One region of the Streptomyces sp. Tek67B01 genome, then DNA from elsewhere that is predicted to be linked to it. Evidence: riboswitches for the same ligand, from Rfam matches in the RefSeq annotation. Region 1 holds a riboswitch; each other region holds the start of a gene.

Region 1 (2,253 bases):
AGATCGCCCTGAGCAAGCTCAAGGGCATCGCCTTGACCGGCGACTTCGAGGGGTACGTGACCTTCGGCGCCGCCTTCGACACCCCGCCCACCTACGACACGAGCGTGCTGCACTCCCCGGAGCGGCTCGTCCTGGACTTCCCGCACCCGGCCACCTGCTGACCGCGCCGCGACCCGCGGCTACCGGTGCTCGGGGTTCGGGAAGTCGAAGCGGCACCCGGCGTCCCACTCCGAGCGCCGGTTGCCGTGCGCGGGAATGCCGCCGGCCCTCTTGAGGAGGGCGGCCAGGTGCATGAGGTTCCAGCTCATGAAGGTCGTGTTCCGGTTGGTGAAGTCGTTCTCGGGACCGCCCGAGCCGGGGTCCAGGTACGAGGGCCCCGGGCCGGCCTCGCCGATCCACCCGGCGTCGGCCTGCGGCGGGATCGCGTACCCGAGGTGCTGGAGGCTGTAGAGGACGTTCATGGCGCAGTGCTTGACGCCGTCCTCGTTGCCGGTGATGAGCGCCCCGCCGACCCGACCGTAGTAGGCGTACTGGCCCCGTTCGTTCAGGAGCGAGGAGCAGGCGTACAGCCGCTCGATGACCTGCTTCATCACCGAGCTGTTGTCCCCGAGCCAGATCGGGCCGCACAGCACCAGGATGTCGGCGTCCATGATCCGGCTGTACAGGACGGGCCACTCGTCGCTCTCCCAGCCGTGCTCGGTCATGTCGGGCCAGACACCGGTGGCGATGTCGTGGTCGACGGCGCGGACGAGCGAGGTCCGGGCCCCGGCGGCCTCCATGACCGCGCGGCTGCGTGCGATCAGGCCCTCCGTGTTGCTGGTCTCGGGGGACCGTTTGAGGGTGCAGTTCACGTACAGGGCGCTCAGGTCGCCGTAGTGGGGGGTCTGCGGGGATGCGGAGTCGTCGGTCATCCCACCACCCTGCTTTCCACCGGACGCGGCCGCCGGCGGGCGCGCGCGGAAGGGCCGGGTTGTGACCCGTCCGGACGGCCGACTAGGGTCAAGAGGCCTTGGTGTTCGGGAAACCGGTGGGAAACCGGTGCGGCCCTCGCCACTGTGATCGGGAAGTCCGGCTCCACTCTCCCCCAGACACTCGGTCCGGGAGGTGCCCCCAGCGGGAAGCCACTGGGCCCGCGCGGGAGACCGCACGGCCCCGGGAAGGCGGAGTCAGGGCGTCAGCACCCGTGAGCCAGGAGACCGGCCGGGGCGCGTTGTCCATCCACGAGGTGCTGGAGAGGTCTCCCCACTCATGCATATCGCCGAGGGCTTCTTGCCCCCGTTGCACGCGGCCGCCTGGGCCGTCGCGGCCGCCCCCTTCGTCGTACACGGTGTCCGCTCCCTGACCCGCGAGGTCAAGGCGAACCCGGAGAGCACGCTGCTGCTCGGTGCGTCGGGGGCGTTCACGTTCGTCCTGTCGGCCCTCAAGATCCCGTCGGTTACCGGCAGTTGTTCCCACCCCACCGGGACGGGGCTCGGCGCGATCCTGTTCCGGCCTCCGATCATGACCGTGCTCGGGACCATCACCCTGCTGTTCCAGGCCCTGTTGCTCGCCCATGGTGGCCTGACCACGCTCGGCGCGAACGCCTTCTCGATGGCGATCGCCGGGCCCTGGGCGGGGTACGGCGTCTACCGCCTGCTCAAGCGGTTCGACGTGCCGCTGATGGTGACGGTCTTCTTCGGCGCTTTCTTCGCCGACCTCGTCACCTACTGCGTGACCAGCGTGCAACTGGCGCTGGCCTTCCCGGACCCGGCGAGCGGATTCGCCGGCGCGCTCGCGAAGTTCGGCGGCATCTTCGCGGTCACGCAGATCCCGCTGGCCGTCAGCGAGGGGCTGCTGACCGTGCTCGTCATGCGGCTGCTGATGCAGTCCAGCACCTCGGACCTGGTCCGGCTGGGCGTCGCCAAGCTCACGGTCCGTGCCCGCGACGAGCAGGAGGCGGCGGCCTGATGGGCGGCACGAGCAAGAACACGAAGATCAACGTCCTGCTGCTGTTCCTGGTGGCCGCGCTCGCCGTCCTGCCCGTCGCGCTGGGCATGGGCGACGACAAGAAGGAGCCGTTCGCCGGCGCCGACAACCAGGCCGAATCGGCGATCACCGAGATCCGGCCGGACTACAAGCCCTGGTTCTCCCCGCTGTACGAACCCCCCTCCGCGGAGGTCGAGTCGGCGCTGTTCGCGCTCCAGGCGGCCCTCGGCGCGGGTGTGCTCGCCTACTACTTCGGGCTGCGCAGGGGCCGTCGCCAGGGCCTGGCGC
Region 2 (2,253 bases), 3.1 Mb from region 1:
GGTCGGGCTTCCCTCCAGCTCCTCCCACGCCCTGATGGGCGGCCTGATCGGCGCCGCGGTGGCCTCGGCCGGCCTCGGCGCGGTCAACGGCAGCGTTGTCGTCACCAAGGTGCTCATCCCCGCCGTCGCCGCTCCCATCGTGGCCGGTGTGGCCGCGATGCTCGCCGCGCGGCTCACGTACAAGCTCGGTGGCAAGGTCGGCGGCAAGACCGCCACCAAGGGGTACCGCGCCGGTCAGATCGCCTCGGCCGGTCTCGTCTCCCTCGCCCACGGCACCAACGACGCCCAGAAGACGATGGGCATCATCACGCTCGCGCTCGTCGCGGGCGGCGCCCTGGACTCCGGTGCGAACCCGCCGGTCTGGGTCATCGTCTCCGCCGGCATGGCCATCGCGATGGGTACCTACCTGGGCGGCTGGCGCATCATCCGCACCATGGGCAGCGGTCTGACCGACCTCCACCCGCAGCAGGGCTTCGCCGCCCAGACCTCGGCCGCGAGCGTCATCCTGGCCTCCTCCACCCTCGGCTTCTCCCTCTCCACCACCCACGCCTGCTCCGGCGCGGTCATGGGCGCGGGTCTGGGCCGCAAGGGCGGTGTGGTCCGCTGGTCCACCGCCACCCGCATGTTCATCGCGTGGGGCCTGACCCTGCCCGCCGCCGCCCTGGTCGGCGCCGGCGCCGAGATGGTCATGCGCACCGGCAACGTCGGCGTCGCCGCCGTCGTGGTCTTCCTGGTCGCCTCCTGCGCCGCGATCTGGTTCATCTCGCGCCGCCAGGTCGTCGACCACCACAACGTCACGGAGGCCGAGTCGGCCGAGGCTCCCGGCGTCGTCACCACGGCCATGGCCGCCGTCACCGTCCCGCCGATCGCCGCCGCCGGTACCACCGCCGCGGTGACCGACGAGGACCTCAAGGCCACCATCCCGGCGGCCGCCCCGGCACCCGTGGCTCCGGCCGCGGCGGTCTGACCCCGAGAACGACAGAGGAATCAGCGGTATGAAGATCGACTGGGCAGCACTCGGCTCCGTCTTCGGGGTCAGCCTCTCCGCCACCGTCGCCCTCGTGGCCCTGTTCACCCTGGGGCTGGTGGGCCTCTCCAGGCACGAGGCGGCCACCGAGCAGGGTGGGGCCGCCACCGCGGCCCGCAGCGGCGCCTACGCGTGCTTCGCGCTCTGCGGCCTCGCCGTGGCCTACGCGATCTATCTGATCGTCAGCTGACGCGACGACCGTCGAAAGCTCCCCGCGGGATTCCCGTGGGGAGCTTTCGCATGCCCCCGCCCCGGCCGCCCCACCCCCCTCGCCGCAGGTCAACGGCAAGTTGACGGGCGTTCGCGGTGCGTGGTGGACTGCCCGAGCCAATACGGCGGCATGGAGAGGAAGTCCGGTGCGAATCCGGCGCGGTCCCGCCACTGTCACCGGGAGCACGCGGTCCGTGCGTCCCGGGAGCCAGGAACTCTCGCCACCGGACACCACGAACCAGGGCGCGGACCCTGAGCGAGGACACAACTGCCACCATGCGTGCCGATCGCGTATTCGCGTACGGCGCCACGGCGGGCCTGATCGGCGACCGGATCTTCGGTGATCCGCGCCGGGGGCACCCCGTGGCCGCCTTCGGAAGAGCCGCCGCCGCCCTCGAACGCGCCCTGTGGCGCGACGACCGGGTACGGGGCGTGGTCCACACCCTGACGTGCGCGGGGGGCGCGGCGGCGATAGGCGCGCTCGGCGCCCGCGCCGTGCGCTCCCGGCCCGCGGTCGCCCGTATCGCCCTGACCGCCGCCGCCACCTGGGCCGTCGTCGGCGGCACCTCGCTCGGTCGGGAGGCCCGCGCCATCGGCGGGGCGCTCGCCGCCGGGGACGGCGAGGTGGCGCGGGAGCGGCTGCCGCACCTGTGCGGGCGCGACCCGCAGGCCCTGGACGAGCAGCAGTTGGCCCGCGCGGTCGTGGAGTCGGTCGCCGAGAACACCTCCGACGCGGTCGTGGGGGCGTTGGTCTGGGGCGCCCTCGCCGGCGTGCCCGGGCTGCTGGCGTTCCGCGCCGTGAACACCCTGGACGCGATGGTGGGCCACAAGTCGCCGCGCTACCTGCGCTACGGATGGGCCTCCGCCCGGCTCGACGACGTCGCGGGCTGGCCCGGCGCCCGGCTGACCGCGCTCGCCGCCGTACTGGTCGGACCCGACCGGCGGGGGGCGGTACGGGCCTGGCGCGCCGACGCCGCCGCGCACCCGAGCCCCAACGCCGGTCCAGTGGAGGCCTC
Region 3 (2,253 bases), 240 kb from region 1:
GCGAGGCGGATCCGCGCGAGGGCTTCCGCTGCTGCTGAACCGGCCACGGGCCGCCGCGTATCCCCCCGGGAAACGCGGCGGCCCTTTCCGTGCCCGAGGGGCACACTCGATGCCATGGACATCACGATCAGACGGGCGCTGCCGGCGGAGTACGAGACGCTCGGGGACATCACCGCCCGCGCCTACCTGGAGGACGGGCTGCTCACGTACGGCGAGGACGACCCGTACCTCGCCAGGCTCCGGGACGTGCCCGGGCGCGCCGCGGCCGCCGAGGTGCTCGTCGCCGTGCTGGGCGACGGGCGCGTGGTGGGCGGTGTGACCTTCGCCGCGCCGGGCAGCCTCCTGTGCGACATCGCCCGCGCGGACGAGGCCGAGTTCCGGATGCTGGCGGTCGCCCGCGAGGGCCGCGGCCGGGGCGCAGGCGAGGCGTTGGTGCGGGCCTGCGTCGACCGCTCACGGGCCGTCGAGGGCGTACGGCGGCTGGTCCTGTCGACCACGCCGGACATGCTCGGCGCCCACCGGATCTATGAGCGCCTGGGCTTCGTCCGGTCGCCGGAACGGGACTGGGCACCCGTCCCCGACCTCACTTTGCTCACGTACGGTCTCGCGCTGTAGTCGGCGCGCGACACAACATCTAGGGGGTCCCCCAGGAGGGTGCCCCCACATGTATGCTCGTGCTCGCTGTCGCCGCAGGGGAATCCGGTGCGAATCCGGAACTGTCCCGCAACGGTATGAACTGCGCCCATTGGTGCACGAGCAAGTCCGAGGACCTGCCGACAGCGCGCCCGGCTCGACCGAACCGGGTACAGCCACGTCCGGGCCTCGCGGTTGGGCCGGTGGACGCCGCGCGGCGCAAGCGTGCCCAGAGTTGGGGACGCGCCCGCGCGCGCCCGCTCGCGCCCCGCACCGACGGTATCCCGGAGCCGAGTGAGGGAGAGCTCCCCCGTGACCATCGCGCCCGCCGCACCGCGCGCCGAGTCCGACCCGTCCGACAGTGCGACCAACGGCGGGGGCCATGGGGCCGCGCTGCTGCGTACCCTCACCGAGCTGACGGCCGACCTCCCCGACACCGACCCCGGCCGGGTCGCCGCCGCCGCCCTGCGCGGCCGCAGCGCCGCCGCGGACAAGGCCGAACTGCGCTCGCTGGCCACCGAGGCCGCGGCCGGGCTGATCTCCGAGGACCCCGCCTACTCCCGGCTGGCCGCCCGCCTGTTGACGCTGGCCGTGCGCGACGAGGCCGCGGGCCAGGGCGCGACCTCCTTCGCCGCGTCCGTCGCGGTGGGCCACCGCGAGGGCCTGATCGCCGACCGCACGGCCGACTTCGTGGCTGCCCACGCGAACCGGCTCGACGCGCTGGTCGAGCACGCCCTCGCCGAGGGCGCCGACGACCGCTTCGGCTTCTTCGGCCTGCGCACCCTGCACAGCCGCTACCTGCTGCGCCACCCCATCACCCGTCAGGTGATCGAGACGCCGCAGTACTTCATGCTTCGCGTGGCCTGCGGTCTCGCCGCCGACGACAGCGTGCCGGCCGTCGAGGAAGTGGCCTCGCTGTACCGGCTGATGAGCCGCCTGGACTACCTGCCGTCCTCCCCCACCCTGTTCAACTCGGGCACCCGCCACCCGCAGATGTCCTCCTGCTACCTGCTGGACTCCCCGCTGGACGAGCTCGACTCGATCTACGACCGCTACCACCAGGTCGCGCGCCTGTCCAAGCACGCCGGCGGCATCGGCCTGTCGTACTCCCGCATCCGCGCCCGCGGTTCGCTGATCCGGGGCACCAACGGCCACTCCAACGGCATCGTCCCGTTCCTCAAGACCCTCGACGCGTCCGTCGCCGCCGTCAACCAGGGCGGTCGCCGCAAGGGTGCCGCAGCCGTCTACCTGGAGACCTGGCACGCGGACATCGAGGAGTTCCTGGAGCTGCGCGACAACACCGGTGAGGACCAGCGCCGTACGCACAACCTGAACCTGGCCCACTGGGTTCCGGACGAGTTCATGCGCCGGGTGAACGCCGACGCCCACTGGTCGCTCTTCTCCCCCGCCGACGTCCCCGAGCTGGTCGACCTCTGGGGCGACGAGTTCGACGCCGCCTACCGCCGGGCCGAGGCGGCCGGCCTGGCCCGCAAGACCATGCCCGCCCGCGACCTCTACGGCCGGATGATGCGCACCCTCGCGCAGACCGGCCAGGGCTGGATGACCTTCAAGGACGCCTCCAACCGGACGGCGAACCAGACCGCCGAACCCGGCACGGTC

The links. Region 1 has a riboswitch for cobalamin ahead of ACV7NM_RS10410 (energy-coupling factor ABC transporter permease). Riboswitches for the same ligand answer to the same signal wherever they lie in the genome.
Region 2: linked by a shared signal. The riboswitch ahead of ACV7NM_RS24360 (cobalamin biosynthesis protein) and the one ahead of ACV7NM_RS10410 (energy-coupling factor ABC transporter permease) in region 1 are both predicted to bind cobalamin.
Region 3: linked by a shared signal. The riboswitch ahead of ACV7NM_RS11435 (ribonucleoside-diphosphate reductase subunit alpha) and the one ahead of ACV7NM_RS10410 (energy-coupling factor ABC transporter permease) in region 1 are both predicted to bind cobalamin.

The regions. Positions count from the first base shown of each region.
Region 1 covers NZ_JBUYUY010000001.1:2,363,170-2,365,422, forward strand. Annotated here, with positions in the region: gene ACV7NM_RS10400 (AMIN-like domain-containing (lipo)protein) at 1-161, shown strand, start outside; gene ACV7NM_RS10405 (flavodoxin family protein) at 180-911, opposite strand; cobalamin riboswitch at 994-1,219, shown strand; gene ACV7NM_RS10410 (energy-coupling factor ABC transporter permease) at 1,249-1,947, shown strand; gene ACV7NM_RS10415 (energy-coupling factor ABC transporter substrate-binding protein) at 1,947-2,253, shown strand, end outside.
Region 2 covers NZ_JBUYUY010000001.1:5,423,867-5,426,119, reverse strand. Annotated here, with positions in the region: gene ACV7NM_RS24370 (anion permease) at 1-967, shown strand, start outside; gene ACV7NM_RS24365 (hypothetical protein) at 996-1,217, shown strand; cobalamin riboswitch at 1,325-1,477, shown strand; gene ACV7NM_RS24360 (cobalamin biosynthesis protein) at 1,514-2,253, shown strand, end outside.
Region 3 covers NZ_JBUYUY010000001.1:2,601,382-2,603,634, forward strand. Annotated here, with positions in the region: gene ACV7NM_RS11425 (CstA-like transporter-associated (seleno)protein) at 1-38, shown strand, start outside; gene ACV7NM_RS11430 (GNAT family N-acetyltransferase) at 115-615, shown strand; cobalamin riboswitch at 669-792, shown strand; gene ACV7NM_RS11435 (ribonucleoside-diphosphate reductase subunit alpha) at 946-2,253, shown strand, end outside.